DNA from 2 places in the Streptomyces chrestomyceticus JCM 4735 genome. Region 1 is predicted to be linked to the other one. Evidence: riboswitches for the same ligand, from Rfam matches in the RefSeq annotation. Region 1 holds a riboswitch; the other holds the start of a gene.
The links. A riboswitch is a leader RNA that binds a small molecule or an ion and turns the genes downstream of it on or off. The one in region 1 is predicted to bind cobalamin.

Region 1 (4,735 bases):
TGGCGATGTCGGCGGTCCTCAACCTGGTCGGCGCGTTCCTGTCGGTGGAGGTCGCCAAGACCATCTCCGGCGGGATCATCGACGAGACGGCCGGCATCAGACCAGAAGTGATCTTCGCCGGGCTGGTCGGCGCCATCGTCTGGAACCTGGTCACCTGGCTGGCCGGGCTCCCCTCCAGCTCCTCGCACGCCCTCTTCGGCGGTCTGATCGGCGCCACCCTGGTGGCCGTCGGCCCGAGCGGCGTGCACGGCGGCGCCGTGGTCATGAAGGTCCTCATCCCGGCCGTCGCCGCGCCGATCGTGGCCGGTCTGGCCGCGACCGCCGCGACCCGGCTGACCTACCGGCTGGCCCGCAACCGCGCCGAGGAGGACACCGCCAAGGGCTACCGCGCCGGGCAGATCGCCTCGGCCGCGCTGGTCTCCCTCGCGCACGGCACCAACGACGCCCAGAAGACGATGGGTGTGATCACCCTCGCACTGATCACCGGCGGCGTCGTCGCCCCGCACGCCGACCCGCCGCTGTGGGTCATCGCCTCGGCCGGCCTGGCCATCGCGCTCGGCACGTACCTGGGCGGCTGGCGGATCATCCGCACGATGGGCAAGGGCATCACCGACATCCAGCCGCCGCAGGGCTTCGCCGCCCAGACCGGCGCCGCGGCCACCATCCTGGCCTCCTCCCACCTCGGCTTCGCGCTCTCCACCACCCAGGTCTGCTCCGGTTCGGTGATGGGCTCCGGCCTGGGCCGCAAGGGCGGCGTGGTGCACTGGTCCACGGCGGGCCGGATGGCCGCCGCCTGGGGTCTGACGCTGCCGGCCGCCGGGCTGGTCGCGGCGGGCGCCGCTCTCCTGGCGGACCAGGGCGACTGGGGCATCGCGACCGTCGCCGTGCTGGCGCTCGCCGTCTGCGGCGCGATCTGGGCGGCCTCCCGGCGCAAGCCGGTGGACCACACCAACGTCAACGAGGGCCCGGCCGCCGAGCCCGCCGGTGTCGTCACCGCCGCCCTGCAGGCCGTCTCGCCGCCGCCCGCGGGCCCGGTCGCCATCCCGGCCCCCACGGTCGCCGAGACCCGGATCACGGACCCGGTCGGCACCGCCCCGGTGATCGCCGTCCCGGTGGCCGCCCGCCCGCACGAGAAGAGCGCCCGGCGCCGCGCCAAGGCCGGCTCGGCCGCCGGCTGACCCGGCCGCACGGCTCTCACGAAGGAACGAGAACGCAATGAGCATCGACTGGGCCGCCCTCGGCCAGGTCTTCGGCGTCACGCTGTTCGTGACGGTCGGGATCGTGGGCCTGTTCACCCTCGGCATCGTCGGCACGTCCCGCAAGCCGCAGCAGGAGGGCACGCCGGTGACCGCCGACGGGCCCGCCGCCTCCGGCGGGGCGGCGCGGGCCGGGGCGTACGTCTGCTTCGCGCTGTGCGCGGCGGCCGTGGCGTACGGGATCTACCTGATCGTCGCCGCCTGAGGCGCGGCACCCCGGGCGTCCGGTGGCCGCGGCATCCCCGCCGCGGCCACCGGACGCCTGTGGCGTGGGACACAGACGCCACCACCGCCCCCGCCGCAGGTCAAGCGTGAGTTGACGGGCTTGGCGGAGCGTGGTGGACTGCCGGAGCCAATCGGCGACAGATGAGGAAGTCCGGTGAGAATCCGGCGCGGTCCCGCCACTGTCACCGGGGAGCGCCCCTCCACCAAGGGCCACGGTCCGCGTCCCGCGACGCAGGTTCCCGTACGGACTGGAAGGCCGGGGGAAGCGCCGATCCGGGGAGCCAGGAGACTCTCGTCGCCGTACCCGTCGAGCCAGGGCGCGGACCCTGAGTGAGGACCTACCGCCATGCCCGGCCGCAGTGCGCAATCTGCTGGACGTACCCCCACGCCATCCCTCCGAGGCGCGACGGCGGTCTGATCCGATGCGTGCCGAACACGCCGGCTACGCGTGCGGCGCGGCCCTCGGCTTCCTCGGCGACCTGGTCGTGGGCGATCCCCGGCGCGGTCACCCCGTGGCCGCCTTCGGGCGGGCCGCGGCCGCCGTGGAACGCCGTCTGTGGCGCGACCACCGAGGGACCGGCGCCCTGCACACCGCGCTGCTCGCGGGCGGTACCGCCGCCGGTGCCGCGCTGCTCGACCGCGCCGTACGCCGCTCCCCCGCCGCCTTCCCCGCCTCCGTCGCGCTGACCGCCGCCGCCACCTGGGCCGTCCTGGGCGGCACTTCGCTGGGCCGCGAGGCGCGGGCCGTCGGCGGCGCGCTCGCGGCGGGCGACCTGGACGTGGCGCGCGAGCGGCTGCCGCACCTGTGCGGGCGCGACCCGCAGGCCCTGGACGGGCAGCAGATGGCGCGCGCGGTGGTCGAGTCCGTCGCCGAGAACACCTCGGACGCGGTGGTCGGCGCCCTGGTCTGGGGCGCGGCCGCCGGTGTGCCGGGGCTGCTGGCCTTCCGGGCCGTGAACACGCTGGACGCGATGGTGGGGCACAAGTCGCCGCGCCACCGCCGGTTCGGGTGGGCCTCGGCCCGCCTCGACGACGTGGCCGGTTACCCCGGCTCCCGGCTGACCGCCGCGCTGGCGGTGCTGGCGGGCCCGGACCGGCGGGGCGCGCTGCGCGCCTGGCGGCAGGACGGCCCGTCCCACCCGAGCCCCAACGCGGGCCCGGTGGAGGCGGCGTTCGCCGGGGCGCTGGGGGTGCGGCTGGGCGGCACCCTGGCGTACGGCGGCCGGGTCGAGCACCGGCCGGTGCTCAACGGCGACGCGGGCCGGCCGGTCGCGGTGCCGGACATCGAGCGGGCCGTGACCCTGTCGCGCCGGGTGAGCGCGCTGGCGCTGGCGGTCACGGTCGGGGGGCGGCTGGCGGCCGGGGCGGTACGGCGATCCCGTACGGCAGGAACGGTAGGCCGATCCATCACGGCCGGAGCGGTACGCCGCCCCCGTACCACCGGGAGGGCCAAGTGAGCAGCGGGAGCAGCGCAGTGCGGACGGCGAGGAGTGCCACGTGAACGGACCGGGTCAAGCACCGCTCGGCGGCGGGCTGCTGGTGGCGGGCACCACGTCCGACGCGGGCAAGAGTGTGGTGACGGCGGGCATCTGCCGCTGGCTGGCCCGCAAGGGCGTCAAGGTGGCGCCCTTCAAGGCGCAGAACATGTCGCTGAACTCGTTCGTGACGCGCGAGGGCGCGGAGATCGGGCGGGCGCAGGCCATGCAGGCCGCGGCGGCGCGCGTCGAGCCGAGCGCCCTGATGAATCCAGTGCTGCTGAAGCCGGGCAGTGACCGCAGCAGCCAGGTCGTGCTCATGGGCAAGCCGGTGGGCGAGCTGAGCGCGCGCGGCTACCACGCGGGCCGTCAGGAGCAGTTGCTCGGTACGGTCACGGACTGCCTCCAGGAGCTGCGGCGTACGCACGACGCGGTGATCTGCGAGGGCGCGGGCAGCCCGGCGGAGATCAACCTGCGGCGCACCGACATCGTGAACATGGGGATCGCGCGCGCCGCCCGTATCCCGGCCGTGGTGGTCGGCGACATCGACCGGGGCGGGGTGTTCGCCTCCTTCTTCGGCACCACCGCGCTGCTGTCCCGGGAGGACCAGGCACTGGTCGCGGGCTATCTCGTCAACAAGTTCCGGGGCGATGTGACGCTGCTGGAGCCCGGTCTGGACATGCTGAAGGAGCTGACCGGACGGCCCACCCTCGGGGTGCTGCCGTTCGCGCACGGCCTCGGCATCGACGAGGAGGACGGCCTCCGGGTGTCGCTGCGCGGCGCGGTCCGCGAGAGCGTCGTCGCGCCGCCGCACGGCGCCGACGTGCTGCGGGTCGCGGTGGCCGCCGTACCGCTGATGTCGAACTTCACGGACGTGGACGCGCTCGCCGCCGAACCGGGCGTCGTGGTGCGCTTCGTGGACCGCCCCGAGGAACTGGCCGACGCCGACCTCGTCGTCCTGCCCGGCACCCGAGGCACCGTCCGCGCGCTCCAGTGGCTGCGCGAGCGCGGCATCGCGGACGCGGTGCGGCGGCGGGCCGCGGAAGGACGCCCGGTGCTGGGCATCTGCGGCGGCTTCCAGATGCTGGGCGAGCGGATCGAGGACGAGGTCGAGTCGAAGGCCGGGACGGTGGACGGGCTGGGCCTGCTGCCCGTACGCGTCCGGTTCGCGGTGGAGAAGGCTTTGGCCCGGCCGTCCGGCGAGGCGCTGGGCGAGCCGGTCGAGGGGTACGAGATCCACCATGGCGTGGCGGAGATCGACGGCGGGGAGCCCTTCCTGGCGGGATGCCGTTCCGGGACCGTCTGGGGCACCCACTGGCACGGCTCACTGGAGAGCGACGGCTTCCGGCGGGCGTTCCTGCGGCGGGTGGCCGCCGACGCGGGCCGCGCGTTCGACCCGGCGCCGGACACCAGCTTCGCCGCACTGCGCGAGGAGCAGCTCGACAAGCTGGGCGACCTGATCGAGGAGCACGCGGACACGGCGGCGCTGCTGCGGCTCATCGAGGACGGCGTACCGGCGGGGCTGCCGTTCGTACCACCGGGGGCGCCGCCGATACCGCCGCCCCGCACCCCGGCCGCCCCCGCCGCGGCCTCCCCCGCACCCGCACCTCGCACGACCCTCGAAGGGGGTACTCCTTAATGGCATCGGTCCCTTACCCGTTCACCGCGGTCGTCGGGATGTCCGACATGCGGCTGAGCCTGCTGCTCAACGCCATCTCGCCGGCCATCGGCGGGGTGCTCGTCCGCGGCGAGAAGGGCACCGCGAAGTCGACGATCGTG
Region 2 (4,735 bases), 610 kb from region 1:
CCAGCGTCACCCGCGTCAGATGGCGCGCCGCGACCTCCATGACGCGCCGGCCCGCGGCGACCGACCCGGTGAACGCCACCTTGTCCACGTCCGGGTGCCCGACCAGGTACTCGCTCACCTCCCGGTCCGCCGGAAGGATGGACAGCACGCCCGGCGGCAGCCCGGCCTCGCTCACGATGTCCGCCAGCAGATAGGCGTCCAGCGGCGTCTCGGGCGACACCTTGAGGACCACCGAACAGCCGGCCAGCAGCGCCGGCGCCAGCTTGGCCGCCGCGGTGAACTGCGGCACGTTCCACGGCACCACGGCCGCCACCACCCCCACCGGCTCACGCCGCACCAGCAGCGGCCCGAGCACACCGGCCCGGCGCTCCTCGAACGGGAAGTCCCGGGCGACGGTGATCGCCGCGTCCCACGCCATCATCGCGGCCAGCGCCTGCACCATCACGCTGGAGGTGTACGGGGTGCCGTTCTCCGCGCTGATGACCCTGGCGATCTCCTCGCTGCGCACGGCGAAGGCGTCCTTGACGCGCGTGACCACCGCGATCCGCTCCGCGAGCGGCGTCCGCGCCCACTCCCCGGAGTCGAAGGAGGCGCGGGCCGCGGAGACGGCCCGGTCCACATCGGTCCGCGAGGCGTGCGGCACCCGGCCGATGACCTGCTCGGTGTGCGGCGAGACCACCTCGATGGTGCCACCGCCGGCCGGGTCGGTGAACTCGCCGCCGATGTAGAGCTGTTCGTACTCGACGAGTGCGCTCATGGCTGCCGCCTCCTGGGGGTCGGACGGGATGTAGTGGCGAACCGGGCTGGCGCGGAGAGTTTCTGACGCTGCATCAGGACTGATACCAGTTCTAGTTATGCTGGGCAATGCTCGGCACGGGCTCCGGCACGGAGGGCTCGGTACGGTGCTCGGTACGGGGGCGCGGCACGTCCGCGCGGACGCGGAGGTGCGGCGGATGACGGCAGCGGCCCGGACCGGGACGGCGGCGGCCGGACCCCGGGTGACCGACCACCGGGGCGGCGTGTGGTCGATCGCCGTCCCCATCCCGGACAATCCGCTCGGCCACACCCTCGTCCACCTCCTGGAGACCGGCCGCGGCCCCGTCCTCGTGGACACCGGGTGGGACGACCCGGACGCCTGGGACACCCTGACCGCCGGGATCACCGCCTGCGGCTTCGACGTCACCGACCTGCACGGGGTCCTCATCACGCACCACCATCCCGACCACCACGGCCTCTCCGCCCGCGTACGGGAGGCGTCCGGCGCGTGGATCGCGATGCACGCGGCGGACGCCGCCGTCGTACGCCGTACCCGGGAGGCCGAACCCGGCCGGTGGCTGGACCACCTGATCGCCAAGCTGGCCGCGGCCGGCGCGCCCGACAGCCACCTGGCGCCCCTGCGTCGGGTGCGCGCCAAGGGGCCGGTGCGTGACCTCCCCGGGCAGCGGGCGGCGCTGCCCGACCGCGAGATCGCGCCCGGCGCACTCCTCGACCTGCCCGGCCGCCGGCTGCGCGCCGTCTGGACGCCCGGCCACACCCCCGGCCATGTGTGCCTGCACCTGGAGGAGGAGCACCCGGCCCGGCGGCCGGGCCACGGCCGGCTCTTCTCCGGCGACCACCTGCTGCCGGGCATCAGTCCGCACATCGGGCTCTACGAGGACCCGGACGACGCGACACCCGGCGACCCCCTCGGCGACTACCTGGCCTCCCTGGAACGCGTCGCCCGGCTCGCGCCCGCCGAGGTGCTCCCCGCCCATCAGCACGCGTTCACGGACGCGGCCGACCGGGTCCGTGAACTGCTCGCCCACCACGAGGAGCGGCTGGCCGGGCTGCGCGCGCTGCTCGCCGTACCGCGCACTCCGTGGCAGCTCGCCGAGGCCATGGAGTGGAACCGGCCGTGGGAGCGCATCCCGTACGCGTCGCGCACCATCGCGGTCGCGGAGGCGGAGGCGCATCTGCGGCGGCTGGTGCGGCTGGGGCTGGCGGAGGCGGTGCCGGGGCCGGAGCCGGTGACGTACCGGGCGGTGTGAGGCGGGCGTCTGCCGGGCAGCCCGTACCCGGGGCTCGCCCGGCCCGCCGGTTAAGGTGTGCGAGACAATTTCATCCTGTGCCCGATCGGGGGAAGCCGGTGGAAATCCGGCGCTGACCCGCAACCGTGATCCGGGACGTACGGCCGCCGTGCGCCCGCCGAGCCGGAGCACCCGCTGGGGCACGACCAAGGCTCCCGCCGCCGGAAGGCCGCGCCTCCTCGCGCGGACGCCCGGCGCGCGGCACCGTCGAGGTATGCGGAGCTGAGCCCGGTGCCACCGCGGCCGGTCGTCGACCGGCGGGCGGCGGGGCGTCCGAGTGCGGCTGCGCACCCACCGCAGCACCCACCACCGGCCCACCGCGGACCCACCGCAGCGACCTGACCCGAGAGGCACCGACCCGATGGCCACCACGGCTTCCCAGGCTCCCCTGGCTCCCAGGGCTTCCACGGCCCCCACCTTCGCCGCCCTGGCGCGCCGCGCCGCCGCGGCGCTGGCCGGCGCCGCCGTGCTGTGCGCGGCCGGTACCCCCGTGGCGGCCGCCGACTCCCCCGCGCCGGCCGCGCAGGCGTCGAAGCTGCCCGACGGGCTGTACGGCACCAAGGACCCGCAGTACGACGGCGTGTGGCGGCAGTCGCTCGCCCTCCTCGCACAGCGCACCGTCGGGGTGCGTCCGTCGGTGACGGGCGTCGACTGGCTCGCCGGGCAGCAGTGCTCCGACGGCGCCTTCAGCGCCTACCGCGCCGACCCGGCCAAGGCGTGCGACGACAAGACCATGCGGGACACCAACCAGACGAGCGCCGCGGTACAGGCGCTGGCCGCGCTCGGCGGGCACGACGACGCCGTACAGAAGGCCGTGAAGTGGCTGAAGTCGGTACAGAACGACGACGGCGGCTGGCCCTCGACGGGCGGCTCGCCCAGTGACGCCAACTCCACCTCCGTGGTGATCGGCGCGCTCAAGGCGGCGGGTGAGAAGCCGGAGTCCGTGCGGAAGGGCGGCAAGTCCCCGTACGACGCGCTGGTCACCTTCCAGCTCGGCTGCGACGCGAAGGAAGGGGAACGCGGCGCGTTCGCCTTCCAGCCCAAGGACGGCAAGCTGGCCCCGAACGCGGACGCCACGGCCGCCGCCGTGCTCGGCGGGCTGGGCGACGGCTTCGTGGTCGACCCGGCGGGCAAGGACGTCAACGAGCCGGTGAAGCCCCTGAAGTGTGACGGCGGGGCGGCGGACAAGGACGCGAAGCGGGACCCGAAGCAGGCCGCCGAGGGCGGCGCCGCCTACCTGGCCGCGGTGCTCGGCGCGAACGGCCAGCACCTGAAGTCCGCGATGCCCGGCGCCGAGGACCAGCCCGACGTCGGCAACACCGCCGACGCCGTGGTGGCCCTCGCCGCCGGGTCGCACGGGGCCGCCGCGCAGGCGCCGCTGAAGTGGCTGGAGAAGAACTCCGCGAACTGGGCCAAGGAGGCCGGCCCGGCCGCGTACGCGCAACTGGTGCTCGCCGCGCACGCCGCGGGCGCCGACCCGCGCTCCTTCGGCGGCGCCGACCTGGTCGCGCAGCTCAACGCCACCGGCCCCAAGCCGGCCGGCAGCTCCGCGCCGTCCGCCGCGCCCGAGAAGGACGCGCAGGACCAGGACGACCAGAACTCCGGCGTGTGGTGGATCTTCGGCATCGTGTTCGTGGCGAGCATCGGCGCCGGGTTCCTGCTCAGCGGCCGCCGGAAGAAGAGCGACGTCTGATGCGCCTGCCGCGGTCCCGCTCCGCCCGCCTCCTCGGCGCCCTGGCCCTGGCCGGTACGGTCACGGGCCTGGGCGCGGCGCCCGCCCAGGCGCAGGAGTACCGCTACTGGTCCTTCTGGGACGGGCCCGCCGCCGGCGCCCCGGCCTCCGGGGACGGCGGCTGGTCGTACGCGACCGAGGGGCCGGCCACCAGCCGCCCCCGGGACGGCGCCGTGGCGGGCTTCCGTTTCACCGTCAGCGCCGACTCGGCGGCGGCCGGCAAGCCGCGCCGGGCCGCGGACTTCGCCGCGATCTGCGGGCAGACGCCCGCGCAGGACGGCACCAAGCGCGTCGGCCTGGTCCTCGACTTCGGCACGAAGGCGGAGGCGGCGGCCGGGGAGAACCCGCCACCGGTCCGTACGGAGTGCGCCCGGCTGCCCGAGGACGGGACGGTCGGTGACGCGCTGGCGGCCGTCGCCAAGCCGCTGCGGTACGACGCGAACGCGCTGCTGTGCGCGATCGCCGGATATCCGAAGGCGGGGTGCGCGGACAAGGCTTCCGGTGCTGCTTCCGGTTCCGCTTCCGCCTCCGGCGTGCCGGACCCGGGTGCTTCCGACGGCGCGTCCGCCGCCGGGAAGCAGGCGGACGACGACGCTTCGGGCGGCCCCTCCGCCGGACTGATCGGTGGCCTCGCCGTCCTGGTCGTCCTGGGCGCGGCGGCCGGGTGGCAGGCTCGCCGCCGCCGCGGATGAGCGCCCGCGCCCTCGGCGTCCCCCGCGCCACCCGCTCCACCGCGCTGCACGCGGGCGCCTGGTGGCTGTGGGCGCTGGGCCTGGCCACCGCGGCGTCCCGGACGACCAACCCGCTGCTGCTGGGCCTGCTGATCGGCGTCGCCGGGTACGTCGTCGCGGCGCGCCGCACGGACGCGCCGTGGGCCCGCTCGTACGGCGCGTTCCTCAAACTCGGCCTGCTGGTGATCGTCATCCGGTTGGTCTTC

Region 2: it holds a riboswitch for cobalamin, as region 1 does, so the genes downstream of both, EJG53_RS29175 (prenyltransferase/squalene oxidase repeat-containing protein) here and EJG53_RS31805 (cobalamin biosynthesis protein) in region 1, are expected to answer to the same signal.

The regions. Positions count from the first base shown of each region.
Region 1 covers NZ_BHZC01000001.1:7,271,546-7,276,280, reverse strand. Annotated here, with positions in the region: gene EJG53_RS31815 (inorganic phosphate transporter) at 1-1,178, shown strand, start outside; gene EJG53_RS31810 (hypothetical protein) at 1,216-1,461, shown strand; cobalamin riboswitch at 1,626-1,772, shown strand; gene EJG53_RS31805 (cobalamin biosynthesis protein) at 1,904-2,938, shown strand; gene EJG53_RS31800 (cobyric acid synthase) at 2,979-4,595, shown strand; gene EJG53_RS31795 (putative cobaltochelatase) at 4,595-4,735, shown strand, end outside.
Region 2 covers NZ_BHZC01000001.1:6,660,142-6,664,876, reverse strand. Annotated here, with positions in the region: gene EJG53_RS29185 (aldehyde dehydrogenase) at 1-757, opposite strand, end outside; gene EJG53_RS29180 (MBL fold metallo-hydrolase) at 954-2,027, shown strand; cobalamin riboswitch at 2,092-2,220, shown strand; gene EJG53_RS29175 (prenyltransferase/squalene oxidase repeat-containing protein) at 2,428-3,759, shown strand; gene EJG53_RS44000 (EGFR-like transmembrane domain-containing protein) at 3,759-4,490, shown strand; gene EJG53_RS29165 (energy-coupling factor transporter transmembrane component T) at 4,487-4,735, shown strand, end outside.